Regions from separate parts of the Amycolatopsis sp. cmx-11-51 genome, predicted to be linked through region 3. Evidence: riboswitches for the same ligand, from Rfam matches in the RefSeq annotation. Region 3 holds a riboswitch; each other region holds the start of a gene.
What was found. A riboswitch is a leader RNA that binds a small molecule or an ion and turns the genes downstream of it on or off. The one in region 3 is predicted to bind S-adenosylmethionine.
Positions count from the first base shown of each region.

Region 1: it holds a riboswitch for S-adenosylmethionine, as region 3 does, so the genes downstream of both, ACM6LU_RS14135 (aminotransferase class V-fold PLP-dependent enzyme) here and ACM6LU_RS22965 (methionine ABC transporter ATP-binding protein) in region 3, are expected to answer to the same signal.
Region 2: it holds a riboswitch for S-adenosylmethionine, as region 3 does, so the genes downstream of both, thrC (threonine synthase) here and ACM6LU_RS22965 (methionine ABC transporter ATP-binding protein) in region 3, are expected to answer to the same signal.

Region 1 is NZ_JADNQO010000003.1:151,150-161,590, forward strand. It holds gene ACM6LU_RS14115 (penicillin-binding transpeptidase domain-containing protein) at 1-1,521, shown strand, start outside; gene ACM6LU_RS14120 (ArsR/SmtB family transcription factor) at 1,565-2,248, shown strand; gene ACM6LU_RS14125 (potassium/proton antiporter) at 2,360-3,838, shown strand; gene ACM6LU_RS14130 (M23 family metallopeptidase) at 3,969-4,652, shown strand; SAM riboswitch class IV at 4,816-4,930, shown strand; gene ACM6LU_RS14135 (aminotransferase class V-fold PLP-dependent enzyme) at 4,964-6,328, shown strand; gene ACM6LU_RS14140 (hypothetical protein) at 6,348-6,944, shown strand; gene lspA (signal peptidase II) at 6,969-7,532, shown strand; gene ACM6LU_RS14150 (RluA family pseudouridine synthase) at 7,529-8,455, shown strand; gene ACM6LU_RS14155 (AsnC family protein) at 8,452-9,420, opposite strand; gene ACM6LU_RS14160 (DUF885 domain-containing protein) at 9,554-10,441, shown strand, end outside.
Region 2 is NZ_JADNQO010000009.1:88,783-99,223, forward strand. It holds gene lepA (translation elongation factor 4) at 1-1,663, opposite strand, end outside; gene ACM6LU_RS26895 (class I SAM-dependent methyltransferase) at 1,777-2,364, shown strand; gene ACM6LU_RS26900 (VOC family protein) at 2,361-2,735, opposite strand; gene ACM6LU_RS26905 (EamA family transporter) at 2,759-3,637, opposite strand; gene rpsT (30S ribosomal protein S20) at 3,999-4,259, shown strand; gene holA (DNA polymerase III subunit delta) at 4,312-5,295, opposite strand; SAM riboswitch class I at 5,431-5,563, shown strand; gene thrC (threonine synthase) at 5,575-6,840, shown strand; gene ACM6LU_RS26925 (ComEC/Rec2 family competence protein) at 6,858-9,263, opposite strand; gene ACM6LU_RS26930 (ComEA family DNA-binding protein) at 9,260-9,982, opposite strand; gene ACM6LU_RS26935 (DegV family protein) at 10,130-10,441, opposite strand, start outside.
Region 3 is NZ_JADNQO010000006.1:256,198-266,638, forward strand. It holds gene ACM6LU_RS22950 (transglycosylase family protein) at 257-1,633, shown strand; gene ACM6LU_RS22955 (DUF222 domain-containing protein) at 1,703-2,716, opposite strand; gene rsmA (16S rRNA (adenine(1518)-N(6)/adenine(1519)-N(6))-dimethyltransferase RsmA) at 2,965-3,801, shown strand; SAM riboswitch class I at 4,046-4,136, shown strand; gene ACM6LU_RS22965 (methionine ABC transporter ATP-binding protein) at 4,347-5,357, shown strand; gene ACM6LU_RS22970 (4-(cytidine 5'-diphospho)-2-C-methyl-D-erythritol kinase) at 5,480-6,445, shown strand; gene ACM6LU_RS22975 (ATP-binding cassette domain-containing protein) at 6,513-8,285, shown strand; gene ACM6LU_RS22980 (fatty acyl-AMP ligase) at 8,338-10,029, shown strand; gene ACM6LU_RS22985 (DivIVA domain-containing protein) at 10,089-10,418, opposite strand; gene ACM6LU_RS22990 (DivIVA domain-containing protein) at 10,418-10,441, opposite strand, start outside.

The DNA.
Region 1 (10,441 bases), on a different contig from region 3:
GTCAAGGAGGATCAGGCGCCCGCCGCCACCGGTGGCCCGGGGGAGCCCACCGGGACAGCGCAGGAGAGCCCGGCGCGGGTCGCCGCCCGGTTCCTGCGGCAGTTCGAGGCCGGCGACCTGAACACCGCCCCGGTCGATGACCCGCCGGCGGCCACCGCGGCGCTGTCCGCGGCGCGCGGCGCGCTCACCCCGACGGCGGTCGAAGCGGCCCTCGGCGAGGTCCCGACGACGCCGGGGGAGGCGACCAGCACGTCGGCCACCTTCCACGCCTCCTGGACCTTCACGGGCAACAGCGTCTGGAAGTACGAGGGCAAGCTGGACCTGGTCCGCAACGCCGGGAAATGGGTGGTTCGCTGGGCGATGTCGGTGATCCACCCGAAACTCGAAGCCGGTCAGTGGCTCTCCGTCGCGCCCGTTTCGGCCAAGCCGGTCGTGGCCGACAGGGAGGGCAAGGCTCTCGTCGGCGGTGACGCGGCGGGTGTCGCGCCGATCCTGCAGGGGGCGCTGTCCAAGGTCGCGTCCGAGCAGAACGGCGGAACCGGGACCCCGGCCACCGTCACCGTGTCGCGCGTCGACGCTTCCGGCAAACCGGTCGAAACACTCTTCGGCCAGGCCGAAGAAGCCGGCCAGCCGCTGGTCTCGACCTTGAGCGTGGCGTCCCAGAGTGCCGCGCAGAAGGCTGTCGACGGCCTTCAAGGTTCGGCGATCATCGTCGCGATGAAAACCAGCGGTGACCTGCTGGCGGTCGCTCAGAACGCGGCGGCGGGCAACCAGCCGAAAGCGCTCAGCGGCCTGTACGCACCGGGTTCGGCGTTCAAGATCGCCACGGCGACCGCGGCGCTGCAGCAGGGCGGGGTCTCCGCCGACTCGCCGATGGCCTGCCCTGGGAGTGAGCAGATCCGGACCCGCACACTCATGAACGAAAACGGTTTCGACCTGGGGACTGTTTCGCTGAAGACGGCGTTCGCCGCATCGTGCAACACGACCTTCGGGCGGCTCGCCGGGCAACTGCCTGCCGACGGCCTCGCGAAGGCCGCGAGCCAGCTAGGCCTCAACGCCGACTTCGAGATCCCGGGACTGGCCACCGAAACCGGGAAGGTCGAACCGTCGAGTAGCGCCGACGAGCAAGTCGAGGCCGGGATCGGACAGGGAAAGGTGCAGGTCAGCCCGTTGGGCGCGGCGCTCATGGCCGCCACGGTCGCGACGGGGAAACCGGTGGTGCCGAAGCTGTGGCAGGGATTGGAGACCAACGTCAACGCCGGCTACCAGGCCCCGCCTGCCGGGGTGCTGAACCAGGTCCGGGCGATGATGCGCGAGGTCTGCACGACGGGGACCGCGAAGGCGTTGAAGGGCAGCGGAAACGTCTTCGGCAAGACCGGGACCGCGCAGTTCGGCTCGGGTGCCGACGCCAACGGCTGGTTCGTCGGCTACCGGGGAGACGTCGCGTTCGCCGTCATGCTCGAAGGCGCCAACGACTCCGAACCCGCGGTCCAGCTGGCGGCGAGGTTCCTGGCGGGCTGATATTTCGGTCCGTGCCGAACTGTGGGTCTTCTACGGTGAGCGCATGGAAACGATCGCCTTGGCCGAGGTCGCGGCCGTGCTCGCCGATCCGAGCCGCGCGTCGATGTGCCTCGCGCTGCTCGACGGGCGTGCCTGGACGGTGACCGAGCTGGCCGGAGCGGCCGAAGTGGCCGCGTCGACGGCGAGCGAGCACGTGACGAAGCTGACCGAGGCCGGGTTCGTCGTCCGGGTCAAACAGGGGCGGCACAGCTACGTCCGGATCGCCGATCCCCGGGTGGCGGAGCTGATCGAGCATTTGGCGCAGCACGCCGAACACCGCCCGGTGAAGGGGCTGCGGTCGTCGGTCCGGGTGAAGCGGCTCGAGTTCGCCCGGACCTGCTACGACCACCTCGCCGGGACGGTCGGGGTCGCGCTGCGGGACGGGATGCTCGCCGCCGGGCTGATCGACGAGGCCGACGGCCTGACGTTGACCGGTCGCGGGCGCGACGTGCTCGGCACACTCGGGGTGGAGATCGCCGATAGCCGCCGTCCGATGCTCCGCGACTGTCTGGATTGGACAGTCCGCCGTGATCATTTGGCGGGCCGGGTCCCCGCGGCGTTACTGTCCCACGGAGTGAGTGCCGGCTGGTTGTCGCGTGAGGGCAACCGAGCGGTGAAGGTCCTGCCCGCGGCGGCGAAACCCTTCGCGGAACTAGGTGTCGACCTGATGGCCCTGCGGAGTCCGTAAAGGACAGTCTGTAACACAGTCCGTTCGGCTCGCCGTCGAGCGGTGCACGAAGGTGTGACGATCACCGCCTCACTATTCTGGAGGCCTCACGGCGGCCGGACGGGAGGCGACATGGAACAGCTCCCGTTCATCTTGGGTACCGGTGGCGCGGTTCTCCTCGTCGCCGTGATCGCCGTCCGGGTGTCGATCAAGGTCGGCCTTCCCTCGCTGCTGCTCTACCTGGGGATGGGGGTCCTGCTCGGCGAAGCCGGGTTCGGCATCCAGTACGACAACCCTGAACTCACCCAGTCGCTCGGCCTCGCCGCACTGGTGATGATCCTGTCCGAAGGTGGTCTCACCACCCGGTGGACGGCCGTGAAACCCTCGCTGGGCATTGGAATCGCACTGTCCACAGTGGCCGTCGTGGTGAGTATCGCGGTCACCGGCGCGGCCCTGCATTGGTTGCTGGGCCTGGATTGGCGGATGGCGTTGCTGTGGGGCGCGGTGCTCGCGTCGACCGACGCCGCCGCGGTCTTCTCGGTGCTGAGATCGGCGGGGATCGGGAAGCGGCTCGTCGGTGCGCTGGAGATCGAGTCGGGGATCAACGACGCCCCGGCCTACATCGCCGTCGTCGTCCTCGCCGAGGGCACGACCGTTGACTGGTCGCTGCCGCTGCTGGTCGTCTACGAACTCGGCGCCGGGCTGGTGATCGGCTTGGCCTTCGGCTGGGGCGGGGCGTTCGCGCTGCGCCGGGCGGCGCTTCCCGCCACCGGTCTGTATCCGCTGGCCACGGTCGCGGTCTGCGTCGTGGCGTACTCGAGTGGGCAGCTGGCTCACGCGTCGGGCCTGCTCGCCACCTACGTCGCCGCCCTGGTGCTGGGGAATTCGAAGCTGCCGCACCGGTCGGACACACTGTCCTTCGCCGAAGGGCTCGGCTGGCTCGCGCAGATCGGGCTGTTCGTGCTGCTCGGCCTGTTCGCATCGCCGAGCAGGATCTTCGAGAGCCTGGTCCAGGGCCTGGTCGCGGGCGCGGTCGTGCTGTTGCTCGCCCGGCCGCTGTCAGTGGTGCTGTCGGCACTGCCGTTCAAGATCCCGTGGCGAGAACAGGTGTTCCTGTCCTGGGCGGGGTTACGCGGGGCGGTCCCGATCGTGCTCGCACTGATCCCGCTGTCGTCCGGCGTGCCCGGCGCGCAGGAGCTGGTCGACGCGGTGTTCGTGCTGGTCATCGTGCTGACCCTGCTTCAGGGGGCGACGCTGACCCCGCTCGCGAGAGTGCTCGGGCTGGCTCAGCACACCGAAGCGCACGAAATCGACGTCGACTCCGCGCCACTCGATGAGATGGGTGCCGAACTCCTGCAGGTCCGGATCAACTCCGGGTCGAAGATGCACGGCGTCTACCTGGCCGAACTGCGGCTTCCGGTCGGGGCGACGATCAGCCTGCTCGTCCGGGACGGCACCGGCTTCACGCCGAACAAGAACACCCGGCTCCAGGAACGCGATCAGTTACTCGTCGTGACCACCTCCGACGCGCGTGACGCGGCCGAACGACGGCTCCGTGCCGTCGACCGGGCCGGTCGCCTCGCCAGGTGGAAGGGCGAATCCGGCCAATAGGTCACGAACCGGCACCAGCTGTTCGTCGGTTGATCTCAGAAACTTCTTCCTCTTCGTCCCCCTTTGGACTACCTTTCCCGCAATTGACTCCATCGAATGGGTGAGTGTCACGGGTTAAGGAGTACGCAAGGTGACGAAACTTCCTGCACGGTTCGCCGTTCTGGGGGCTGCGGCTGCACTCGTCGGGGTGGTTCTCTCCGCTCCGGTAGCCTCCGCGGCCGGCGCGTTTCCCGCGTTCGGATTGCCGTTCGACACGGGTCAGTCGGTCTACTCGGCGGGAATTCACTCGGACAACGGCACCTCCGGCGTGAAAAACGCCATCGACTTCAGTCCTGGGAACAAGACCGTGCGTGCGCCGCTGGCGGGCACCGTCCGAGTTCAGCACTGCGACGGGGGCGACTGGGTGACCATCGACCACGCGAGTGGCTGGCGGACCGGGTACTACCACATGGAGGACATTTCGGTCACCGACGGCCAGCGGGTCGTCCCGGGCGACGCCCTCGGCCTGACCGGAAACGCGCTGCCCTGTGGTGGCCGCAGTACCGGCGCCCACGTGCACTTCACCCTGTGGACCCTGCCCACAGCCACCGTCAAGGGTGGCGACTCGCGCGACTTCGGTGTCGGCGCTGGCAACTGGAACGGCGTGTCCTACGACGAGCTCTCGACCAAGGTCGCCGACGCCCACGGCGAGGCCGTCGACCGCAAGATCTTCGGCGGCTGGCAGTTCACCGCGGGCACCGATCAGTACTCGGGTACGGCGACCGAGGTCTCGTCCCGTTCGACCATTCCCCTGCCCGGCCGATTCCGCGTCTGACCTCCCGCAATCAGTCCTCTAGTTGCGGTAATTGCGCGCGCAACTACCGCAACTAGAGGACTAATTGCGGGGGTTCTCCTCGGTTGCGGAATGCGTGACCGGCGTCTCACCATGCGGGCAAGGGGTGGCTTGATCGCCGGTGCATCGGCTAACTTCGTTCGTAGGTCACGAGTGTCAGCGTCAAGCCCCGGCTAGCTGGCCGGCAACCCTCCTTCCGCGGTGGGGTGCCCCGGGTGAGGACCTGGCTCGTCGCGTGGTGCGACGGGCAAGCGCGGGATCCTCGTCGGGATCCCCTGGCCCGGAGGATGACGATGACACTCGCTCTCGAACGCACCAGCACCCCCGCCACTGTCGCGGAAACCGTTGTCACACACGAAATCCCGACGGTCGCGTGCGCCGATCTGCGGGTCCCGCTGGTCACCGGGGGCGACATCGGGTACGCCAACCTCGATCACGCGGCGAGCGCTCCCTGTCTGGACAAGGTGCGTGACGCGGTCGACGAATTCCTGCCCTGGTACGCCAGCGTCCACCGCGGCGCCGGATTCGCGTCGCAGGTCTCCACCAAGCTTTACGAGCGCACGCGGGGAATCCTGCGGAACTTCGTCGACGCGCGGTCGACCGACACCGTCGTGTTCACCCGCAACACCACCGATTCCTTCAACCTTCTCGCGCGCAGCCTGCCGAAGCACACGTCGGTCGTCGTGTTCGACACCGACCACCACGCCGCGCTGCTGCCGTGGAAGGGTCCGAACGTCCGCCGGATCGAGACGCCCCGCACCCGCCTCGCCGCGGTGTCCGCGGTGGACGAAGCGCTCGCCGACTGCCCGCAGGGCCCGCGGCTGGTCGTCATCACCGGCGCGTCCAACGTGACCGGGGAACTGTTGCCGGTCAAGGAGATCGCCGCCGTCGCGCGACGGCATGGCGCCCGGATCGCGCTCGACGCCGCGCAGCTCGCGCCGCACCGCAAGATCTCCGTGCGCAAACTGGACGTCGACTACATCGCGCTGTCTGGCCACAAGCTGTACGCGCCTTTCGGTGCCGGTGCGCTGATCGGCCGCGCCGACTGGCTGCGTGCCGCCCAGCCGTACCTCGCCGGTGGCGGCGCGACGAAGCTCGTCACCCGCGACTCCGAAGACTTCGGCGTGGTCTGGAACGCCGGCGCCGAGCGGCACGAAGCCGGTTCCCCCAACACCGTCGGCGTCTACGCGCTCGGTGTCGCCTGCGAGACGCTTTCCGGGAACTGGGACGCGATCGTCGCCCACGAAGACGAACTGCTGACGCGGCTGCGGCGTGGGCTCGCCGCCATCCCCGGTTTCGCCGAACTGCGGCTGTTCGACGCACCGGTCGACCGGGTCGGCACGCTCAGCTTCGTCGTCGACGGCTTCGAACCGGGCTGGCTCGCCGCGGTCCTGTCCGCGGAGTACGGCATCGGCGTGCGGGACGGCGCGTTCTGCGCGCACGTCGCCACCAAGCGGCTGATCTCCGCCGCCGGTTCGACCGGCCAGCAGGCCGTCCGGGTCAGCCTTGGCCTCGGCAGCACCACCGAACATGTGGACCGGGTCGTCCTGGCGCTGCGTCAGATCGTCGCCCGCGGCGCCCGCTGGCAGTACGAGAAGCCGGAGGGCCGCTGGGTGCCGGAGAACGATCCGCGGGAGCTGCCCCCGTTCTGCGCCTGACCCACTACCCTCACCCCGCATGGGGAACGAGCGACCGCGTTACTGGTTTCCGCTGGCGTTGCTGGGATTCGCACAGCTGATCGTGGTGGCGCTGGCCGGGGATCCGCGCCGCTCCGGGGGCTGGATGGGCTACCCGCCCCGCGGCGAACAGGGTTACTACCAGAACCTGTACGGCGTGGAGATGAGCCGGGAGGCCGCGTCCGCCGTCTCGGTCGTCGGCATGAGCCGGCTGGACAACTGGCTGTTCGCCGTGCTCGCGGTCTACCTCGGCACGGTGCTGTTCTATGCCTGGCGGACGAAGCCCGTGCGGTGGTGGAGGATCCTCGCGATCGCCCTCGGCGGCCTGGTCGCCATCGTGCTGGCGGATCTGGTCGGCTACTGGGAACTCGACATGGACGGCGACGCGCGGAGCGCGGTCCTGCTGACACTGGGGCTGATCCTGCTCGCCTGGCTGGACCGCAGCGTGCTGGTGCTGGTCGTGGCCGCGGCGTTCGTGCTCTGCGCGGTGGTGCTCGCCCAAGGACAGCTCGCGTTGGTGCTGTCGTCGCTGGTCGCGCTGGCCGGGGCGTTCACGGCGCTGCTGAGCAGGCCGAAGACGGCCGCCGAGGAGACCTGAGCACGCTCAGTGGACAATGGGTGAGTGAGTACTGAGCCCGAAACCGCGCCACCGTCGCCGCCGCTGCCCAAGAAGCGCGTCGCCGTGGTGTTCGTCGTCGCCGCGGTGCTGTGGGGGATCGACCTCCTCACCAAGCAGATCGCCGTGTCCACGCTGGAGGGCAAGCAGCCGGTCGAGTTCCTCGGCGGGCTGGTGTACTTCCAGCTCGTGCGCAACCCCGGCGCCGCCTTCTCGATGGCGACCGGGCTGACCTGGGTGCTCGCGCTGGTCGCGGCCGCGGTCGTGGTCGCCATCAGCTGGCTGGCGCGGCGGCTGCGCTCGGTCGGCTGGGCGATCGGCCTCGGCCTCGTGCTGGCGGGCGCGCTCGGCAACCTGACCGACCGGATCTTCCGCGCGCCGGGCCCGCTGCAGGGCCACGTGGTCGACATGATCTCCGCGTTCGCGCCGAACGGGCAGGGCTGGGCGATCTTCAACGTCGCCGACTCCGCGATCTGCGTCGGCGGAGTGCTCATCGTGACTCTTTCCTTGCTAGGCAAGGACTACGACGGATCGTCTACAAAGGACAAGAAGAAAGCGGCAACCGAATGAGCGCGCGTATGCTGCCCGTTCCCGACGGGCTCGACGGAATGCGTGTCGACGCGGGTCTGGCGAAACTACTGGGACTTTCCCGCACGGTCGTGGCGGAACTGGCCGAATCCGGCGAGATCCTGCTCGACGGCAGGCCCGCCGGGAAGTCGGACCGGCTGGCCGCCGGTGGACTGCTCGAAGTGACCCTTCCCGATCCGGCTTCGCCCATCGAGGTCGTCGCGGAACACGTCGACGGCATGAAGATCCTGCACGACGACGATGACATCGTGGTGATCTCGAAGCCGGTCGGCGTCGCCGTGCATCCGAGCCCCGGCTGGACCGGGCCGACCGTCGTCGGCGGGCTCGCCGCCACCGGACTGCGGATCGCGACCTCGGGCGCGGCCGAACGCCAGGGTGTCGTGCACCGGCTGGACGCAGGCACCACCGGCGTGATGGTCGTGGCCAAGAGCGAGCACGCGTACACCGTGCTGAAGCGGGCGTTCAAGGAACGCACCGTCGACAAGGGCTACCACGCCATCGTCCAGGGTCACCCGGATCCGACGCGCGGCACCATCGACGCGCCGATCGACCGGCACCCCCGGCACGACTACAAGTTCGCCGTCGTACAGGGCGGACGGCCCAGCGTCACGCACTACGAGGTCGTCGAGGCCTTCCGCGCCGCTTCGCTGGCCCAGATCAAACTGGAGACCGGCCGCACGCACCAGATCCGCGTGCACTTCTCGGCGCTCAAGCACCCGTGTGTCGGCGACCTGACCTACGGCGCGGACCCGGTGCTGGCGCGCAAACTCGGGCTTTCCCGGCAGTGGCTGCACGCGAAGACGCTCGGCTTCGCGCATCCGTCCGACGGGCGCTGGGTCGAGTTCGAGTCGGAGTACCCGGACGACCTGGCCAACGCGCTGCGCATCCTGCAGGACGAGAACTAGTCGTCGATCGACCAGGTCAGCGTGCGCTCGTCGGGTTCCGGCCGGGGCGACCAGCGCACGGCGACCACCCGGGTGGCGTCCGGCAGCACGTAGACGGTGTGACCGCCGAGGGTCTCGCCCGGCCGGACGCCGATCTTGTGCGGCGGCCGCGAGGTCAGGGAGACCGGTGCCTTCGTGATCGGCTTGCCGTCCGCGGTGAGCAGTTCGAGGTAGTTGTCCGGCAGTGAGACGAACGGGGTGTTCCCGCGGTTGGTGATCTCGGTGTGCACCACGACCGACCGTTCCCCGGCCTCCAGCGAGTAGCCTGCCGCGCTGAACAGGTAGTCCGCCGGGTCCTGGACCTCGAGCAGCTGGACGGCGAGCTGCTCGCCCTCCAGGCCGTGGGTCTCCATGACGTCGCCGGTCCGGCCCTTCTTGCCCTCCGGCACCTGCCGCGGCGTGACTTGCTGTTCGTCGCCGCGAGCCCAGGACGCGGTCTGCGGGACGCCCCACGTGCTCATCACCGGGTCGGCGGGCGCCATCGGGGGCGCGAACTGCTGCGGCGGGGCGGGCGGACGCTGCTGGGGCGGCGCCATCGGTGCCATCGGCTGGCGCACCGGGGCGGACGGCGGGCCGGGGTAGCGGCCCGAAGGCGTTCCGTGCACGTTGTACGGACCCGAAGGCGTCCCCTGGACGTTGTACGGCCCTGATGGGGTGCCCTGGACGGACCCCTGAGCAGGCGGACGCTGCTGGGGCTGCTGCTGTGCCCAGGAAGGCGGAGAGGCGGCGATGGCGGCGCGTAGCCCGTTCGGGTCACTTTCCACGCCCACGAGCAGCGGCAACCCGCTTCCCGAGAGGGCGACCAGGCGGTATGCGACCTCACGCGGGTCCATGCCGACCTTCGCCGCGAGTTCGTGCACGGCCGCCTTGCCCAGCTCCGCGAGGGCGGCGAGCAGGCGGGTATCCACGGGATCGGTCACGGCCACGTCCGGGAACGCTACCGCCTCGGCCCCGGCACCGCGGGAGAGGCCGTCCGGGTGCCGCAAAACCCGGCTTCGGTAGGACGTGGTCTCCATTAGGGTCGGGGATACCGCCTCCACCGATCACTGGGGAAGAAACATGAGCGAAGTCTCCGCCCTCGCCGACGAGTTCGTCGAAGCCCTCTTCGACGCCGAGCCGGTCACGCCCGCTTTGCAGGGCTTTCGTCCGGAATCGTCCGGACTCACCGATCTCAGCGAGGCCGCGGGAGACGCCTTCCGCGCGAAACTGTCCGGTTTCGTGGAGCGGGCCGAGGCCATCGGCACCGACGGATTGAGCGCGGAGGAGAAGACCACCCGTGACGTCCTGATCGCGGTAGCTCGGGCGAAGATCGCGCTGCTGGACTCGCGGTTCGTCGAGTTCACCGTCAGCGACCTGTTCATCTCGCCCGCCGCCGAGGTGCTCACCGTGCTGCCGATGATGTCGGTCGGGACGGACGCGCAGGCGGAGGCGCATCTCGGGCGGATCGCCGCCATCCCCGAGTACCTGCGGCAGGCCGCCCAGCGCCATCGTGACGGTGTCGCCCGCGGCCTGGTCCCGGTCGCTTACCTGGTCGACGCCACCGTCGCGTACCTCGACCGGCATCTCGCCGACCCGTCGGCCGACCCGCTGCTGCGCCAGCCCGCGCCCGACGACGACTTCGAGACCCGCCGCGCCGCCCTGCTGAACGACGCCGTCCGGCCTGCGATCGCCGAGTACCGCGAGGTGCTCGCGAAGGAGATCGCGCCGCACGGCCGTCCCGAGGACAAGCCCGGCGTCTGCTGGCTGCCCGACGGCGAGCGCGTCTACGCCCTGCTCGCCGAGATGCACACCACGACCGTTCGCACCCCGCGTGAGCTGCACCAGACCGGGCTCGACGTGATCGCGAACCTCGCCGCCGAGTACCGCGAGTACGGCTCCCGCGTGTTCGGCATCACCGACCTCGCCGAGATCTTCGCCAAGCTCCGCACCGACCCGGCCCTGCGCTGG
Region 2 (10,441 bases), on a different contig from region 3:
CGCGAATGGTCTCGCGGGCGATGATGCGGGCCCCGATGGCGGCCTGGATCGGCACCTCGAAGTTCTGCCGCGGGATCAGCTCCCGGAGCCGGTTCACCATGCGGTTGCCGTAGTTGTAGGCGTCGTCCTTGTGCACGATCGCGGAGAACGCGTCGACACCCTCGCCCTGAAGCAGGATGTCCACCTTGACCAGGTCCGCCGCCTGCGAGCCCGCCTCTTCGTAGTCCAGCGACGCGTAGCCGCGCGTACGCGACTTCAGCGTGTCGAAGAAGTCGAAGATGATCTCACCCAGCGGCAGGTTGTACCGCAGTTCGACCCGGTCCTCGGACAGGTAATCCATGCCGAGCAGGGAACCGCGCTTGTTCTGGCACAGTTCCATGATCGTGCCGATGAACTCCGACGGCGCCAGGATGCTCACCTTGCTGACCGGCTCGAGCACCTTGTCGATCTTGTTCCCGGTCGGCCAGTCCGACGGGTTGGTCACGTGGATTTCCTTGCCGTCGTCGAGGACGACGTCGTAGACCACGTTGGGCGCGGTGGAGATCAGGTCGAGGCCGAACTCGCGCTCCAGCCGGTCGCGCGTGATCTCCAGGTGCAGCAGGCCGAGGAAACCGCAGCGGAAGCCGAAGCCGAGCGCGACGGACGTCTCCGGCTCGTAGTCCAGCGCGGCGTCGTTGAGCTGAAGCTTGTCCAGCGCCTCACGCAGCTCGGGGTAGTCCGAACCGTCCACCGGATACAGGCCGGAGTAGACCATCGGCTTCGGCTCGCGGTAGCCCGCGAGGGCCTCCTTCGCACCGTTGCGCTCGGAGGTCACGGTGTCGCCGACCTTGGACTGACGGACGTCCTTCACGCCGGTGATCAGGTAGCCGACCTCGCCGACACCGAGCCCCTTGCTGACCTTGGGCTCGGGCGAGATGATCCCGACCTCGAGGAGTTCGTGGGTGGCGCCGGTGGACATCATCTTGATCCGCTCGCGCGGGGTGATCTTGCCGTCGACGACCCTGATGTAGGTCACGACACCCCGGTAGGTGTCATACACCGAGTCGAAGATCATCGCCCTTGCCGGAGCGTCCGCGTCGCCCTGCGGGGCGGGCACCTGCTTCACGACCGCGTCGAGGAGCTCCCCGACCCCGACGCCGGTCTTCGCGGACACCCGCAGCACGTCCGACGGCTCGCAGCCGATGATGTGGGCGATCTCCGCGGCGTACTTGTCCGGGTCGGCGGACGGCAGGTCGATCTTGTTGAGCACCGGGATGACCTGGAGGTTGTTCTCCAGCGCGAGGTACAGGTTCGCGAGTGTCTGCGCCTCGATCCCCTGCGCGGCGTCGACCAGCAGAACCGCCCCTTCACACGCTTCGAGCGCGCGAGAGACCTCGTAGGTGAAGTCGACGTGGCCGGGGGTGTCGATCATGTGCAGGACGTGGTCCTGACCGTCGACCTTCCAGGGCAGGCGCACGTTCTGCGCCTTGATGGTGATCCCGCGTTCCCGCTCGATGTCCATCCGGTCGAGGTACTGAGCCCGCATGGCCCGTTCCTCGACCACGCCGGTGAGCTGCAGCATCCGGTCGGCCAGGGTCGACTTGCCGTGGTCGATGTGCGCGATGATGCAGAAGTTCCGGATGAGCTCCGGGGGCGTGAAGGTCGTGTCGGCGAACGTCGTCAACGGGTTTCCTCGCGAAGGTCGGGGTGTGCCAGCTCTATGGTCCCATGCCGCTCCGGGTGCGAGTGGGGGTCATCCCCGATGCGGCCTGTGTCACGCTGTGGTGCCCTCGAAGTATGAGTAATTCACTGACCCAGATGCTCGAGAACACGTTCGGCCATCCCAGGGGACTGCTCGGCCGGTTCGGTGGCCTGGCGATGGCGCACGGCAACGCTGCCACCGAACTTCGCGTCGTCGGACTGGCGTCGATCGAGTCCGGCGAAACAGCCCTCATCGTGGGCCCTGGCCCCGGTGTCGGCCTGGAGGCCGCGGCCGAACACGCGGGCCGGGTGATCGGCGTCGACCCGTCCCCCGAGATGCTCGCCCGCTCCCGCCGCCGGTGCGGCGACAAGGTCGAGCTGCGGCGCGGCACCGCGGACTCCACGGGTGAGCCGGACGAAGGTGTCGACGTGATCCTGACCGTCAACAACGTGCAGCTGTGGGAGAACCGGGCGGCCGGGTTCGACGAACTGTTCCGCGTGCTGCGGCCGGGCGGCAGGCTGCTGCTCTCCGCGCACGAGAAGTGGCTGCCGGTGTCCCGGCACGAGCTGGCCGACGAAGCGGCCGCGGCCGGCTTCACCGACTTACAGACCTGGACCTGGGACCCGCCGGGCTTCGGCGCCTCACTCGCCGCTCAGCTCCGCGCGGTCAAACCCGCCGCTTAGCGCGGGTCGGTGCGCAACGGATGCCCCCGCGGTACCTCGACCAGCACGATCCTGGTGCCGTCCGGATCCGCGATCCACGCTTCGTCCAGACCCCAGGGTTCACGACGCGCTCCGCGGACGGGTTCCAACCCCTTCGCGGCGAGTTCCTCGAGCGCCGCGGGCAGGTCCCGGACCTGGAGCCACAAGCCGACGTCGGGGGTCGGGCCGGTCTTCCCGGTACCGACGATCTCGATCGACCCGTTCCCGGCGAAGAACACCGTCCCGCCGGGGAACTCTTTGTCGATCGCCAGGCCAAGAGTGTCCCGATAGAACGCCGTCGACACGTCGAGGTCCTCCGGGTGGATCAGCACCCTGCTGCTCAGCACGTCCATGGATCAATCCCTACCGGATGGGTTCAGGCCATCGCAATCGCGGCGATGCCCGCCAGCACCACCGCCGACCCGGCCAGCCTGCGGGCGGCGTTCGACTCACCCAGGACCAGCCAGGCGGCCAGGCCGCCCAAAACGATGCTCAGCTCCCGCGCGGGTGCGACGAGGCTCACCGGGGCGATCTGGAGGGCGTAGAGGATCAGCAGGTAGGCGACCGGCGAGAGCAGGCCGACGATGAAGACTTCGCGCTTGTGCTCACGCCAGAGCCACGAGACCTCTTCGCGGTCCTTCAGCGCGTACGGCGTCATGAGCAGGCTCTGCACGATCGCGCCGGTTCCGAAGTAGACGATCAGCGGGACACCGAGACCGGTGACCGAATGCGCGTCCCACAGCGTGTAGGCGGCGATCGTGAGCCCGGTCAGGAGCCCGTACCCCACGCCTTTGCGGCGAGCGACACGGTCCGCGGCGTCGGCGTGGGCAGGTGCTCGCCCGGTACCGATGACCAGCACCCCGGCGACCACGAGGAACGCGCCCACCAGCCCGAGTGGCCCCGGCCGCTCACCGAGCAGCACGACGGCCGCGAGCACCGAGATCAACGGCCCGGTACCGCGGGCGACGGGATACACGACGGACAGATCCCCGACTGCGTAACCCCGCTGGAGGACGACCCCGTAAGTGACGTGGAACACGGCGGTGACCGCGGCCGCGAGCAGCCACGTCCACTGTGGACGTTGCGGCTCCACGGCCAGTGAGACCGCCATGGCGGGAGCGAGTAGGACCGCGGAGAGGCTGTAGTAGGCCCAGACGAACCGGGCTCCGCCGCGACGGATTCGTTTGGCGGCCAGGTTCCAGCCCGCGTGGATGACGGCGGCGGTGATGACGAGGGACAGGGCGGTGACGTTCACTACGGACCTTTCATGTTTTCCGCGCACACGGAAAACATCGGTCCTCCAGGCTTTTGTCCCGTCAGATGAACGGTGGCGCCTCCAGCCCCGCCGATGGTGCCGCTCGGACCTGTCCCACCTGCCCTGATTGTGTGTTTCGCTGAACGGGCAGGCGACGGAACCCTAGGCACTACGCTCATCACCGTACCCCGAACACTCGTCCGGAGGCGGCCGCGATCCACCCTCGGACGACTGTTAAGCTTGCCCCTTCATCGCTGTGTGGCATTCCGTCATGGAGGAAACCCGCGCCGCTTTCACGAGCGCGCAGGGCCGGTCACAGCGCGGCGGTGAAACCACCGAGAGATTCAAGAGGAGCGCCCCCGTGGCCAACATCAAGTCGCAGATCAAGCGCATCACCACCAACGAGAAGGCGCGTCAGCGCAACCAGGCGATCCGGTCCTCGGTGAAGACCGCGATCCGCAAGTTCCGCGAGGCCGCCGACTCCGGCGACAAGGCCAAGGCGCTGGAACTGCAGAAAGACGCGGCCAAGAAGCTGGACAAGGCCGTGACCAAGGGCGTTCTCCACGCCAACCAGGCCGCCAACAAGAAGTCCTCGCTCGCGAAGCGCGCGAACTCTCTCTGATCGGCTTTCGAAGGGCCCCGGCGACGCGAGTCGCCGGGGCCCTTCGCCATGTTCAGCGGCTTGTGCCGTGGGCGGCGACGACTTCCAGGATGGCGCGTTCCAGTGCGTACTCCGGGTCTGCCGCGACACCCTTGACTTCGGCATTGAGCCGGGCGACGACCCGCATCGCGGTGGCGAGACCGTCCTGCCCCCAGCCGCGGGCCTGCCCCTGCGCCTTGCGCACCTTCCACGGCGGCATCCCCAGCTCACCCGCCATCTGGTTCGGGTTCCCGCGACCGGCGCCGGACACCCGCGCGATCGTCCGGACGGCGTCGGCGAGAGCGTCCGCGACCAGCACGTACGGAACACCCAGCTGCATCGCCCAGCGCAGCGACTCCAAAGCCGCCGCCATGTCCCCGGCGACGGCCTTCTCGGCGACAGCGAACCCGTTCACGTCCGCGCGGCCCCGGTGGTAGCGGCGGACCGCCTGCTCGTCGACCGTTCCCCCGGCGTCCGCGACGAGCTGTGTCGCGGCCGACGACAATTCGCGCAGATCCGAGCCGACGGCGTCGATCAACGCGAGCACGGCGGCACCGTCGATTTTCCCGCCGACCCGGCGGACCTCGTTACGGACAAAGGATTCCCGCTCGGCGGGCTTGGTCAGTTTCGGGCACTCGACGACCTCCGCCCCGGCCTTCTTCAAGGCCGCGGGAAGCGCCTTCGCAGCCTTGCTCCGACCGCCTCCGCTGTGCACGACGACGAGCACGATGCCGTCGGCGGGCGCCTTGACGTAAGCCATCACCCCGTCGGCGAGCTCCTGCGAGATGTCATGCGCGGATTCGAGGACGATCACCCTGTCCTCGGCGAACAGCGAGGGGCTGACCATCTCCGCGAGCGCGGGGACTGTGAGGTCCGACACCCTGATCCGGGTGAGGTCCGCCGTCGGATCGGCCGCTTTGGCCGCGTCCGAAGCGCCGCGGACGGCGCGTTCGATCAGCAGCTCTTCCTCACCGAGAACCAGGACCAGCGGCGATGGGGCGGAAGCTTGCGTCGTCACGGTGACGATCCTGCCACTCCTCCTCTCGTGTGCTTTGTCCGGTGATGTGTTCCGGGCACGGTGGCCCCACGCGAGGCCCATGTCGTACGGTGTTGGCGAGGCGACGCGATGACACGCGTGCCGACAATCGAATACCGCTCATCCAGAGGGGCAGAGGGAACGGCCCGATGAAGCCCCGGCAACCGGCGTCAGCCTGTCATCCCGCGATCGCGGGATAGCTGACGAACACGGTGCCAATTCCGGCCCGCCACGGCGGGGCAGATGAGGAAGGACCTCGCGATGACCGCAACCCTCGGCACGACCTCCACCACCAAGACCCCGGATCTCGGACCCGCCGTCGAACTGGTGTCGAAGGAAGAGGGACACCGGCAGCCGCTCGCCCCCGAGTTCGTTTCCGCGGAGGACTTCTCGCCGCTCGAGGTCGCCTACGACTTCGGCCGCGTGCGCCGCGAGGACATCGAAGCCGGGCCGAAAAACATCTGGCGCTACAAGAAGCTCCTTCCCGTTCCCTCGAACGTCGAAGAAATCCCCAACACCGAACCCGGCGCCACCCGGCTCATCCAGGCCGACAGGCTCGCGAAGGCGTTGGGCGTCAAGAAGGTCTGGGTCAAGGACGACACCGGCAACCCGACCCACTCGTTCAAGGACCGCGTGGTCGCCGTCGCGCTGGCCGCCGCACGCGAGTTCGGGTTCGACGTGCTCGCCTGTCCGTCGACCGGTAACCTGGCCAACGCGGTCGCCGCCGCGGCCGCCCGCGCCGGCTGGCGGTCGGTCGTGCTGATCCCGAAGACCCTCGAGCGCGCCAAGATCCTCACCACCGCCGTGTACGACGGTGACCTGATCGCGGTCGACGGCAACTACGACGATGTGAACCGGCTCGCCACCCAGCTCGCCGCCGAGCAGGAAAGCTGGGCGTTCGTCAACGTGAACGTCCGGCCCTACTACTCGGAAGGCTCCAAGACACTGGCCTTCGAGGTCGCCGAGCAGCTCGGCTGGCGGCTTCCCTCTCAGATCGTGGTGCCGATCGCCTCCGGTTCCCAGCTCACCAAGGTGGACAAGGGTTTCCGCGAGTTCGGACAGCTCGGCCTCGTCGACGAAACGCCGTACAAGGTGTTCGGCGCGCAGGCCACCGGCTGCTCCCCCGTCTCGGCGGCGTTCCGCGCGGGCCGCGACGTCGTCCAGCCGGTCAAGCCGGACACGATCGCCCGGTCGCTGGCGATCGGCAACCCGGCCGACGGCCCGTATGTCCTCGACGTGGTCAAGCGCACCGGTGGCTCGATCGAAGACGTCAGCGACGAAGAGGTCGTCGAAGGTATCCGGCTGCTCGCCCGCACCGAAGGCGTCTTCACCGAGACCGCCGGTGGGGTCACCGTGGCGACGGCCAAGAAGCTCATCGAGACCGGCAAACTCAACCCGGACGAGGAGATCGTCCTGCTGATCACCGGTGACGGCCTCAAGACGCTCGACGCCGTCGAGGACAAAATCGGCCCGAAAGCGACCGTCAGCGCGTCGGCCGACGCGGTCCGCGAGGCACTCGGCATCTGAGTTCCCGCCGGCCCGCCTCAAGAACGAGGCGGGCCGCGGGGCTCACCCCTGCGCACCAAGGCGAGGCCTCGCGCGTCGGCGACGACCGCGGTGTCGCCGTCCGTGTCCGTTCTGGCGATCGAGGCACCGACAGCCGTCAGGTTGTCCAAAGTGGACTTGTTCGGGTGACCATAGGTGTTTCCGGCACCGACACTCACCAACGCGGCCCGTGGCGCGACGGCGTTGAGGAAATCCGGTGCCGTGTAACGGCTTCCGTGGTGCGGAACCTTCAGGATCTCGGCACGCAGATCGGTTCCCTCGGCCATCAGGTCCGCCTGCGCGGCGAGTTCGACGTCGCCGGTCAGCAGTAACCGGCCCGCCGGCGTCCCGGCCCGCAGGACGACGGAGCCGTTGTTGATCACCGTGCCATCTTGTTCGAGGACCGATCGTCGAGTGACATACCGCGGCCCGAGTACCTCTAGCGACAGCCCCGGCCAGTCCAGCCGTTGCCCGATCCCCAGTTCCAGCAAGGGAATTCCACGACGCGCGGTCTCGTCGGCGACCTTCCGCCACGCCCACGCGGGAGCCCGGCCCGGGCCGACGGCGACCGCACCGACCGACCTGCCCTCGAAAACGGATTCGAGACCGCCGATGTGGTCGGCGTGCAGATGGCTCAGCACGATCAACGGCACACGGTCCACCCCGAGCCTGCTCAGGCATTCGTCGACCGGTCCCGGTTCCGGCCCGGTGTCGACCAGGACCGCCCTCCCCGGCTCGGCCGTGGCGAGGACGACGGCGTCGCCCTGTCCGACATCGCAGGTGACAGCGCTCCACGAAGCCGGTGGCCACGCCGGGGCCAGCACCCGCACCGGCACGAAGACGAGGAGTCCGCCCGCCAAGGCGACCGCCAGCAGGATCCTGGTGTGACGCAGCCGGACGGTGACGAGCAGGACGACGAGCAGACCGGCTGCCAAAAGCCCGCCCCACCAGCCATCCGGCCAGTCCACGACCGCTCCCGGCGCGCGAGCGCCGTGGCGGGCAACGGTGATGAGCCAACTCGCCTCGGGTTCGGTCAGCCGGACCAACAGCCTGCCCGCCGACGGCCACCACGGTCCGACGACGGTGGCGAGCACGCCGAACACGGTGGCCGGGGCGACCACCGGGGCGGCGAGCACATTGGTCACCACCGAGACGAGACTGACCGCTCCCGCCATACCCGCGATGACCGGTGCCGTCATTACGAACGCGGCCAGCGGGACGGCCAGTCCCTCGGCGTAGCCGGACGGCACACCGCGGGCGACCAGCCACTCGGCCCACCGCGGGGCCAACAGGACCAGCCCCGCCGTGGCCAGCACCGAAAGGGCGAATCCAAAGTCGGCGGCCATCGCGGGATCGGCCACGACGAGCCCCGCCACCGCGAAGGCCATCGCGGGCAGCGCCGACCCCTTGCGCCCCAGGGCGAGCGCCAGCAACCCGACCGCCCCCATCACCCCGGCGCGGAGCACGCTGGGCGCGGGCCCGGCGAGGACCACGAAACCGGCGAGCCCCGCGGCGGCCGCGGCGGCGGACGTCCGCGGCCCGACCCGGAGCGCCCTCAGCAGAAGAAGGATCGAGCCGCAGACGATCGCCACATTCCCACCGCTCACGGCCATCAGATGGGACATGCCGGAGTCCGTGAACTCACGTTCGACCCTCGGGGACAACGTGCTCGTGTCCCCCACGACCAGTCCGGGCACGAGACCGGCCTGTTCCTCCGGGAGGACGGCGCACAGGCCCCGGAGCCCGGTGCGCAGCGATTCCGCGGCTCGCTGCCACCAGGGCGCCGGCCCGAGGGCTGACGGCGGTCCGCGCACCGAGAGGACCGCGACCGTGAGTTCGGCACCCTTGGCAGGCGCGAGCCGCCCGGAGGCGGTGACCTGCTGCCCGGGCAGCAGGTCCGCCCATCCCTCCGCGGGAGCGAGCAGGAGGATCCGGCCTGCCGAATCCACCGCCCGCTCATCGGCCACCACGGCGTCCACCGTCGCGGCGACGACCACCAGGCGGGTGCCTGCCTGGCGATCGGCGTATCCGGCGCCGCGGACCGGACGTGGCCGCTCGGTGACCACCACCCTCATGGTGGCCTCACTCCCCCGTACGGCGGCGGCACGGAGGTCGTCATGCTCGGCGGCCCGGATCCGCAGCGCCACCGGGCCCGCGGTGAGCACGCCGAGGACCGCCAGCGCACCCAGGCCCGCCACCCACCGGGACGCCTTCCGGTGGGCACGGACTCCGGCGGCGATCGCGAGCACCACGGCGGCCGCACCGCAGAGCATCGTGATCCACCAGCCGCCGAGCAGCCCGGAAAGGGTGCCCAGCCAGGCCGTCGCCGCGGCCGGTACGAGCCGCAGGTCCTGACCTCGCCACGACCCGGTGTCCACTTCGGACGGATCGGCGGACGGGTTCATCCGACGGACACCAACTCCCGGACTTTCTTGAATTTAGCTTCGCCGATCCCTTCTACGTCACGGAGTTGCTCGACCGTGGTGAACCCGCCGTGCCCGGACCGCCAGTCGACGATGCGTTTGGCCATCACTTCGCCGACCCCGGGCAGGGTGTCGAGTTGCTCGGCCGTGGCCGTGTTCAGGTCGAGCTTTCCCGGTGGTGTCCCAGGGCCCGCCGCGGCGGGCCCTGGGACACCGACGGCCACCTGTTCGCCGTCGGTGAGCCGCCTGGCCAGGTTCAGCCCGGTCAGATCCGTTCCGGGCTGTGCCCCACCGGCCGCCGTGAGGGCATCGGCGACCCGTGCGCCCGAAGGGATCGTGACCAGGCCTGGGTTGACCACCCGGCCGACGACGCTGACCACCAGAGGCGCCTTGGCCGCCGCGGCGGGGGCGTCTCCGGCGGCCTTGGCCGACGGCAGGGGCGGAAGGGGCTCCGCCCCTGGCCGGTGTCCGAACAAAGTGATCGCGCCTGCCACGATCACGGCCATCGCGATGACCACGGCCACCACGGCGAACCACCGCCGTTTCACCGGTATCCCGTCCGCCGTGAACCGGGCGGGCACCCAGCGGCGCACGAGCCTGCCCGCGGGCGGGCCCTGGGTGGGTGGCGACAGCTGCGCGGCCAGCCACGCCAGCCTGGCGTTGACGGAGGAACCCGATGATCGGGCGGTTTGGTCGAACACGTGAACGACGCTACGGAGCGGGGGTGGCGGGCGGCAGTGGTGAATCCCGGGGCTGTGGACAAGTGGGGTGTTGTGGACAACTCGGCGACGGCCGGAGCCGCGTCACCGGGTTCTGTCAGTGCCGTGTGGGATGGTTGCGGGTTTTCCTCAGCCCGCTCGCTGGATCACGACACCGAGCACACCGGGACCGGTGTGAGCCCCGATGACGGCGCCGATCTCCGACACCACACACCCCTCCGGACAGCTGATGGACTCCTCCAGCCGGTTGGCCAGTTCGACGGCGCGCTCCGGTGAAGCCAGATGGTGGACGGCGATGTCGGCGAGTCCTCCGCCGGCCGCCTTCACCGCGAGTTCGACCAGCCGCGCCACCGCGCGGTTCATCGTCCGCACCTTCTCCAGCGGCTGAATCCTGCCTTCGGACATGTGCAGTACCGGTTTCACCGCGAGCGCCGTGCCGAG
Region 3 (10,441 bases):
CAGTCACGTCAGTGCACGTCGGGGAAGCGGAACCAGGAGCGGTACAGCCTGGAACTGTGACGATGGCGCTGGCTGCGGGTGTCGGACTTCTAGAGGTGTGCCGAAGTGCGCATCGAGACGAAGGACGTTGTGGAGCAGTAGTCGAGCTCCTTGACGTCTTGGGAAAGGGAACGACCCAGTGACTGGTAGCAGTAGGCAGGATGCCTCGCGCCTCGGCGCGGAGACGAACACCTTCGCTTCCGCCGGTTCGGTTGCCGTGCTCGACCGCGACACTCACTACGGCGAGCTGGACTACTCTGATGACCCGCGCATCACGCACCAGGACATCCTGGCCGCGCTCGGTCCCGACGCCGACACCTTGATGGCCGAGATCGACGTCGACGTCGACGAGCTGATCCGCCTCATCAGCGCCGAGACCACCATGCTGCCGCCGATCGTCATTCCGGACGAAGTGGCCGAGGACCGCACCGCGGGCGCGCCGATGAAGGCCGCGACCAAGGACGAGGTCATCTCGAGCGCGACCCGCGTCTGGAAGAAGCGGTTCCTCAAGGGAACCGTCATGGCGGTACTGCTCACCCTCGGCGGTGGCGGCGCGGCCGCGATCGCGATGAACAAGAGCGTCACGCTCGACATCGATGGTCAGCAGCAGACCGTTCACAGTTTCGGCGACACGGTCGGCGAAGTCCTTGAAGACGCCGGTCTTTCGGTCGGCGCGCACGACTCTCTCTCGCCCTCGCCTCAGGCCGCGGTGGGCGACGGCGGCGTCATCAAGCTGGAGCGTGGCCGCAAGCTCAATCTGGTCGTCGATGGCGTATCGCAGGAATCCTGGGTTCGCGCGACCAACCTCAGCGAAGCCCTGAACCAGCTCGGCCGTTCCGATCTCGCGAAGTCCGGTACCTGGACTTCGATGCCGCAGAACGGTGAACTTCCGCTCGAGGGCGCCACCGTCGAGGTCAAGACCCTCAAGAACGTCACCGTCTATGACGGCGCGAACGAACCGCGCAAGGTTCAAACCAACTCGGTCACCACCAAGGAATTCCTCGGTGAGCTGCGGATGACCCTCGGCCCGGACGATGAGGCCATCGGTGGTCTCGACGTCAAGCTGGTCGACGGTGCCGAGGTCCACGTCAGCCGGACCGGCGTCACCATGGTCAAACAGAACGAGGAAATCGCACCGCCCGAACAGAAGGTCGACGACCCGGAGCTCGAAAAGGGCAAGACCAAGGTCGAAGACCCGGGTACCCCGGGCCAGAAGACCGTGACCTACAAGGTCACCAAGCGCAATGGCAAAGAGGTCGGCCGCGAGAAGGTCTCGGAAGAGGTCATCACCGAGGCCAAGCCTAAGATCGTCAAGGTCGGTACGAAGAAGCCCGCCGATCCGGTCATCGGTGACGCCGGCGCCTGGGACCGCATCGCGCAGTGCGAGTCGACCGGTAACTGGGCCGCCAACACCGGCAACGGCTACTACGGTGGCCTGCAGTTCAACAAGAGCACCTGGGATGCCTACGGTGGCTCGCAGTACGCCGCTTACCCGCACCAGGCCAGCAAGGCCCAGCAGATCGCTGTCGCTGAGAAGCTCCGCGACAGCCGCGGTGGCTACGGCGCCTGGCCGCACTGTGGCAAGAAGGCCTGACCGCCAGATCGTTCTCCCTCCCCCCTGAAGGTCATCGTGTGGGTTTTCTAACTGCCCACAAGGTGGCCTTCAGGCCGTCTTGGGCAGCTGAGGCTGTGTAGCGCCGAATCTCGGCCGCCGTGACCACCAGCGCGGAGACCTTAGGTGGGTCGCGGCCCTAGATCGTTCAGCGGCGGTCTCTGCTCGCACGCTGCTGTCGTCGCGGTGCTGGCTTTGCTGGCTCTCATTCCGTGTTTGGCCGGTCGTGGGTTGGTCCGTCGGCTTCTCGGTGGGCTTCGCGGGCTGCGGCCGCTCAGCGACCGGCTCCTGCCTCTGCCGAGGCAAAGGGATATCCGGGCCGGCTTCCGCAACGCCGACGATTTCTGTGAAAGCGTCGCCGCGTCTCTCCGCCGGAGTGCGGGTGTCGGCTTCTCCGTTCGGGACCGGATGCGCGAGTGGGACTAGAAGCGCGTTCAGGCGGGCGCCTGTCTCGGGATCGAGGTCGCCGCGCATGTCCCAACGGCCAGTGCGTTTCTGACGCAACCAGAACTCGCTTCGCCGGGTCTTCGGGTTGGGGTCCTCGGTGTCGTTCCCATCTGGGTTGAGACGTGCGAGCACGTCGGTTCCAGCCATCGTCACGTCGCGCGGTCTCGCGACGCTGGCGAGATCGACCAGGTCCCTCTCGGCGTCGAGTCGGACGTTCGCGGCGATGTGCTCTGGGAGTCTCCGCAGAACCGTGACGATTCGGTCGATGCTGCCCTCGGCCAATGCGCCTGTGACGGCCGCGGCTCCGGTCAAAGGCGCGACGGGTGGAGTCGAGGTCCCGTCGCGCGCGCGTCTCGAGTTGAGTGCGAGTGCTCGAGCCGTCACCTTCTTCGCTTCGGCTCGGGGAACCCGGGCCACGTGCTCGTAGAAGACGGCGATCGAGTTGTATCCGAAGAGGTCTCGGACACCGCGTGACTCGATCTCGGCCAGGATCTGGCCGACTTCGGCGACCAGGCGTCGCCCTTCGCGTAGCCGTGTCTGCAACTCGTCGAGAAGCAGATCGGCGTCACCTTCCGGCAGATTCAGCGGGAAGGCCTTGGGAATGTTTGTGCTGGTCATCCCTCGATTGTCGAGGTTGAGTCGAACGAATGCACGGTATCGATCGGGTGCACGTTGATCACGCTCCGGCGATGTGAACCTGCACCGATCACCCTGGCGTATGACACGGGTCAGCTGGGAGAATCCGTGAGGATGGCGCGAGCGAGTTGCGGCCAAGCGGAGGCTGGCGCTGTCCTCGGGGCCGACTGGGGCTGGGGTGGTCGTCCACCGGCCAATCGCGGCTTACGAAGGCTGGCTACGATCGTCGAGTGACTGAATTGCTCGGGCCTGCGGAGATCAGGGCGCTGGCGGCCGAGCTGGACGTACGGCCGACCAAGAAGCTCGGCCAGAATTTCGTGCACGATCCCAACACGGTGCGCCGGATCGTCGACATTTCGGCAGTCGGCGAAGGTGACGTCGTGCTGGAAGTCGGGCCGGGGCTTGGCTCGCTGACACTCGGGCTGCTCGCGACCGGTGCCGAGGTCGTCGCGGTCGAAATAGACCCCGTACTGGCCGGGCGGCTCCCGAACACCGTGGCCGAACGCGGTGGGGCCGAAAGGCTGACGGTTGTCGGAGCGGACGCTCTACGGATCACGGTGGACGACCTGCCTCAACGGCCGACGGCGCTCGTCGCGAATCTGCCGTACAACGTCGCCGTTCCTGTTGTGCTGCATCTGCTCGCCGAGCTGCCCTCGTTGACCAGTGGTCTCGTAATGGTCCAGACCGAAGTCGCCGACCGGATGGCGGCCGGCCCTGGCAGTCGGACTTACGGAGTGCCCAGCGTCAAGCTCGCGTGGTACGGGAAGACACGTAAGGTCGCCGCGGTACCTCGCTCGGTGTTCTGGCCTGTTCCGAACGTGGATTCAGCCCTCGTCGCTTTCGAGCGAGGCGAAGTGGTGTCGTCCGTGGAGAGGAAGCGGCTGTTCGCCGTGGTCGATGCCGCTTTCTCGCAGCGGCGAAAAACGCTGCGGGCGGCTTTGGCGTCATGGGCCGGTTCCGCCGAACGTGCGGGGGAGTTGCTCGAAAAGGCGGGTATCGACCCCAAGACCCGCGGTGAACAGTTGGATGTTCACCAGTTCGCCCGTATCGCGGCAGCGACTGACTGATCGCCGTCGCAGGTGTGACCGGCGCCGCGCGGGCGAGTCTCGGCTGAGGTCAGCACGACAGCGTAAATCCTCTTCTCGATCCGTCTGGTCCAACCTGTCTTAGCAGGCAGCGGCCTGACGCGATCCTGAGACCTCAGCCGTGGTCTCAGGATGCGGACAGCAAATCCTGTATTATGGACACGACCAGACGTGTGATCTGCGCCTACGCGCTTGCTTTCATCTAGTGGGATCGGTTTTACTCAGTGAGCCATCCCGAGCGACTGAGAGACCTGGCTCGCCGAAGTCGCAGCAACCACCCTCAACAGGGCAGGTGCTACCGCCAGGACCGATGGAGGCTGTGCCTAATGAACAGGGTCACCCACCCGCTCCTGCTGACCAGGCGACGCGTCGTCGATGAAGGTCGCCGCACGGTAAGTGCGTGTCGACGCTCCACCGTTACTGCCTGAGTCTTTCCCTTACCTCTGAAGCCCGTCCGTTCTGGACGGTCACTCGGTGACGGTTGGCGCGCTCGAAAGAAGCAGCGCCCCCTTTGCATGGAGCCCTTCGTGATCACTGTCGAAAACCTGTCCAAGTCCTTTCCCCTCAACGGAAATCCCGTCGTCGCCCTGCGCGATGTCAGCGTGGACATCCAAGCAGGCTCGTTGTTCGGAGTCGTCGGTCCGGCCGGCTCCGGCAAGTCGACCCTCGCTCGTTGCATCGGACTTCAGGAGCGCCCGGACCGGGGCGTGGTCCGCCTCGACGGCCTGAACACCGGGACCCTTGACGGCCGCCGCCTGCGGGAGATCCGTCGGCAGGTCGGTGTCGTGAGCACCAAGCCGGAGTTGCTCGCCGAGCGCACCATCGCCGGCAACATCGCGTCGCCGCTCGAACAGCTCGGCCTCGACGGGCCGCAGCGCCGTAACCGGGTCGGCAACCTGCTCGATCTGGTCGGACTCACCCCGCGAGCGGGGCAGCGGCCGGGTGATCTGACCGAGGGGCAGCTGCGCCGAGTGGCCATCGCCAAGGCTCTGGCAGCCGGGCCGTCCGTGCTCTTGGCTGACGACCCGACCGCCGGTGTGCAGCCCGAAGAGTCCGGCGCGGTCCTGACCGTGCTCGACCGCGCGCGCGCCGAGCTCGGAGTCACCGTGCTGCTCACCACTCCTGATGCCGGTGTGGTCCGCCGTGTCTGCGACGACGTCGCGGTTCTTGAGGCTGGGGCGATCATCGAACGTGGAACCGTGCTCGACCTGGTCTCCGACCCGACCAGCCGGACCGCGCAGGCGCTGCTGCCCTCGATCGAGACCGGACGGGCGCAGACGTCGAAGTACGACCGCGCGGTGGACGTCGTGCTTGTCGGTTTCGCATCGGTCGGTGCGCTGCTGCCTGAGGCCGCCGGTCGCTTCGACGTCGAACTCGCCACCATCGGGGGCGGCCTGACCCGGATCGGCGACACGCCGGTCGGCAGGTTCCGTCTCGGTGTGCGCGGTGAGCGCGCGGATGCCGCGCTCGCCTGGATCGCCGAACGCGGTGGCCACGTGACCCACCCGGTCCGCGGGCCGCAGGGCGTCGCTGCCTGACTCCTCCACGACCGGGCCGCTCAGGACGAAATCCGTCCAGGGCGGCCCTTTCGTGTCTGACTCGTCCTGTTCTCTTTTCTCCTGGTGGCAGCACAAGTGGAGCGGCCACGTAGGCTTGACTCGTGCTCGCCGTCGTACCGCCCCCAGTAACCGTCAGGGTTCCCGCCAAGGTCAACCTGCACCTGTCGGTCGGTGACGTACGCCCGGACGGCTACCACGAGCTGGTGACCGTTTTCCAGGCGCTTTCTCTCACTGACGAGGTGACCGTGGCGGTCACCGAGGACCCGGGCGTCGAGGTCTATGGCGAAGGAGAAGGTTCCGTACCGACCGGGGCCAACAACCTCGCGTGGAAGGCGGCGCAGGCGCTGGCGGCCCACGTCGGCAAGGCCGACGGCGAGTCCAAGGTCCGAGTGGTGCTTCGCAAAGGCATCCCCGTAGCCGGCGGGATGGCCGGGGGCAGCGCTGACGCGGCCGCGACCCTGGTGGGGCTCGCGTCACTTTGGAAGCTCGACATCTCCCGAGACGAACTGGCGGGTATCGCCGCCAAGCTCGGGAGCGATGTTCCTTTCGCCCTTTACGGTGGGACAGCGTTGGGTACCGGCCGAGGCGAGCAACTGGTGCCGGTGTTGTCGAGGCACACGTTCCATTGGGTTCTGGCGTTCGATCAGCGTGGTCTTTCGACCCCTCGGGTGTTCGGAGAACTGGACAGGTTGCGTGAAGAGGGCAGTCCGCCTCGGATCGGTTCGCATACTCCGGTGGTCGAGGCGCTGGCGTCCGGTGACCCGCGGCAGCTGGCACTGCTTCTCGGCAATGACCTGCAGGCGGCCGCCGTCTCGTTGCGTCCCGGGCTGCGTCGCACGTTGCGGGCGGGAGTCAACGCGGGTGCGCTCGCCGGCACCGTGTCCGGGTCTGGGCCGACCTGCGCTTTTCTGTGCGCGGATGCCCAGTCTGCAGTCGAGGTCGCCGCGGAGCTGTCCGGTGCGGGGGTCTGTCGCACGGTGCGTGTCGCACACGGGCCGGTTCCCGGCGCCAAGCTGGTAGGCGGAGACGATGCGCCGCGGCCGGCTCCGCCTCGAGTACACGCGTGAGGATGTCCGAAATGGACGTCGACTAATTCGTTGTGGTGCAAGCTTTTTGGAAAGGATCGGCTGAGGCATGGCCAACTTGGTCAACCTGGAGTCGGTGAGCAAGTCCTTCGGGGTGCGCCCGCTGCTCGACGGTGTTTCGCTCGGCGTTGCGGAGGGGCAGCGCATTGGCGTCGTCGGTCTCAACGGGGGCGGGAAGACGACGCTGCTGGAGGTCCTCGCGGGGATCAGCGAGCCGGATACGGGACGGGTGAGTCAAGTCCGTGGCTTGCGGATGGCCGTGGTCACCCAGCGAACCGAACTCCCGGTCGGCAGCACAGTCGGAGACGTCGTGCTGGAGCGCTACGGCGCCGAACATGAGTGGGCCGCTGACGCGCGGGTCAGGTCCATTATGGATGGTCTGGGGATCACTGCTCTCGGTGTCGAAACGTCGACGGCGAACCTGTCCGGTGGCGAACGCCGCCGTGTCGCATTGGCGGCGGCTCTCACCGGTGAACTCGACCTCGTGGTCCTCGACGAGCCTACCAACCATCTCGACGTCGAAGGTGTGCGCTGGCTCGCGGATCACCTGCTCAACCGCAGGATCGCGGTCGTGGTCGTCACCCACGACCGGTGGTTCCTCGACACGGTCGCGAGCGTGACCTGGGAGGTCTCCAACGGTCGCGTCGAGCAGTACGAAGGTGGGTACGCGGACTGGATCTTCGCCCGGGCCGAGCGGGCGAGGCTCGCGGCGACGGCCGAGGAGAAGCGGCAGAACCTGGCCCGCAAGGAGCTCGCGTGGCTGCGTCGCGGTCCGCAGGCCAGGACTTCGAAGCCGCGCTACCGCGTCGAGGCGGCGGAGGCACTGATCTCCGACGTGCCGGAGCCACGTGATTCAGTCGAGCTGCAGGCGTTCGCCCGCCGACGGCTGGGGAAAACCGTGCTGGAGGTCGAGGACGCAACTTTGACCGTCGGTGACCGCACTCTGCTCGATCACGTCACCTGGCGGATCGGGCCAGGCGATCGGATCGGCCTGGTCGGCGTCAACGGATCCGGCAAGACGACGCTGCTGAAGCTGCTCGACGGGGACAAAGAGCCCGAGACGGGGCGCCGTATCCAGGGGAAGACGGTCAGCCTCGCGCACCTACGGCAGGAGCTCGACGATCTGCCGGGTGATCTGCGCGTCCTGCAGGCGATCGAAGAGGTCTCCGGAAGGGTCGTATTCGGCAAACAGGAGCTCTCCGCGTCGCAGCTGGCCGAAAAGCTGGGGTTCCCCGCGTCCAGGCAGTGGACTCCGGTCGAAGACCTTTCCGGTGGTGAGCGGCGCCGCCTGCAGCTGTGCCGGCTTCTGATGGCCGAGCCCAACGTGCTGCTGCTCGACGAACCGACGAACGATCTCGATATCGACACTTTGCAGCAGCTGGAAGACCTGCTCGATTCGTGGCCGGGCAGCCTCGTCGTCGTTTCGCACGACCGGTACCTGGTGGAACGCGTTTGCGACACGATCGTCGCCTTGTTCGGGGACGGACACGTGACCCACCTCCCGGGCGGCATCGAGGAGTACCTCGACCGGCGGGTCAAGAGCCTGGAGCAGGCCGGTGCCGACCGGAAGTCGGGCAGCGGGCAGTCCTCCGAGCTCAAGAAGAGTGCCGCGGAGCAGCGGGCGGCACAGAAGGAACTGTCCCGCCTCGAGCGCAAGCTCGACCAGTTGCACGCCAAGGAAAAGAAGCTGCACGCGGCGCTGCTCGTGGCGGCGACCGACCCGACGAAGCTCATCGAGTTGAACACTGAACTGAAAGCCGTTGAAACGGAGAAGGAGGAGGTCGAGGCCCAGTGGCTCGAGACCTCCGAAGCGATCGAGTGAGTTCACTCGACGGCGAGCGGGTGTTCCAAGGGCGGACAGTACTGTGACGCGCATGAGTCGGTTCGTGGACACGCTCGTCGCCACCGCGGCGGGGCGAGGTCAGCAGCGAGGAATGGTCACGGGGGAGCCCAAGGAGCCGGTTCGGCGGACCTGGGCTGAGATTCACGAGCAGGCGAAGCGGGTCGCCGGGGGCCTGGTGCTCGCCGGGCTCGAGTCCGGCAAGGCGGTGGCGGTCCTGGCGGCGGCGCCGTCGCTGATCGCGCCGACGGTGCAGGCGGTGTGGCTCGCCGGTGGCAGCGTGACGATGCTGCACCAGCCCACCCAGCGCACCGACCTCGCCGAGTGGGCCGAGGACACCGTTCGCGTGCTGCGGATGATCGGGTCCGATCTGGTCCTGCTCGGTGAGCCGTTCGACCAGCTGGCGCCGGTGCTCACCGAGCACGGCATCGCCTTCCAGGTGATCACTGAGTTGCTCGAGGCCGAACCGCTGGCGGAGCCAGTTCCGACGGGCGAATCCGACACGGCGCTCCTACAGCTGACCAGTGGGTCGACGGCCGATCCGAAGGCCGTTCAGATCACCTACGGAAACCTGTATTCGAACGTCAAGGCGATGGTCGATCGCGCCGAGTTCGACTTTGACGTCGATGTGATGGTTTCGTGGTTGCCCACCTTCCACGACATGGGGATGGTCGGTTTCCTGACGGTCCCGATGACGTTCGGTGTCGAACTCGTCAAGATCACGCCGCTCGAGTTTTTGTCGGGCCCGTTGATCTGGCCGCAGCTGATCAGCAAGTACAACGGCACGACCACGGCCGCGCCGAACTTCGCCTACGCGATCGTGGGCAGGCGGATGGCTCGGGAAGAGGACGACAACACTTACGACCTCTCGAAGCTTCGGATCGCGCTGAACGGCGCCGAGCCGATCGATGAAACAGCGGTGCAGACCTTCGTCGAGGCGGGAGCGCGGTTCAAGATGCCTGCCGAATGCGTCTTTCCGGCGTATGGCATGGCGGAGGCGACTCTTGCGGTTTCGTTTGCTCCGCTGTTCACCGGACTGACGCTGGACGTCGTCGAAGCCGAGGCGCTAGAGGCGGACAACCGTGCGGTGCCGGTGCCCGAGGATGACCCGAGGCGCGGCACCGACGACGTCCGTTCCTTCGCGGTGCTCGGGCCGCCCCTCGACGGGCTCGAGGCCGAGATCGTCGATGACAAGGGCACTGTGCTCGGCGAGCGCCAGGTCGGAGAAATCCGTCTGCGCGGCGAGGCCGTGACGCCGGGGTACCTGACCATGGAGGGTCCGGTCGCGACACAGGACGAGAGCGGCTGGCTGCTCACCGGTGACCTCGGCTACCTGATCGACGGCATGATCGTGATCTGCGGTCGTCGTAAGGACGTCATCATCATGGGTGGCCGGAACCTGTACCCGACCGATATCGAACGGGCGGCGATGTCGGTCGAGGGGGTTCGAGCTGGGAACGCCGTGGCCGTGCGGATCGACGCGGGTAGCCGCCGGGAGCGGTTCGCCGTCGTCGTCGAATCGAAACTCGCCGGGGATCCGGACACCGAGAAGGCGTTGGCGAAGGAAGTCGCGGCCAAGGTGCGCGACGCGGTCGACATGCGGCCCTTCGCGGTTGTGGTGCTTCCGGCGGGAAGTCTGCCCAAGACACCGTCGGGCAAGGTGAAGCGGGCCGCGACCGCCACCCAGTTCGCGAACAAGATCGCCAAGAACGCGGCGACCACCTGACACGGGAGCGTCGGACTCGCGAGGATCGCGGGCCGGCCCTCTCGCCGTGTTTCCGTGGGTCAGCGGCGTCGCCAGAGCGGCCTGCGGGTGTGAGTGTGTTCCAAAGCCGGCGCAATGTAGTAGCCGGCGGACTGGGAACGCCCGGCCAGTGTGCCTTCGACGTCACGGAGGAACGCGTCAACGGCTGCTGGGTCGTAGCCTCGTTTCGAGAGCGGTGCTTTGGCGAACGCCACGTTGTGGACGTCCGAAACCGACAGGTCGTCGTCGCCGTCGAGCGTGGCGGCGACCCGTTCGAGGAAGGCATCGACCGCGGGTTCGTGATAGCCCCGGGCGCCGATCGGCGCCCGGTCGAACTGCCGGGTTCTCGCCTCGAACGAGGTGACGGGCACTAGCGTTCCCGCAGGAAATCGAC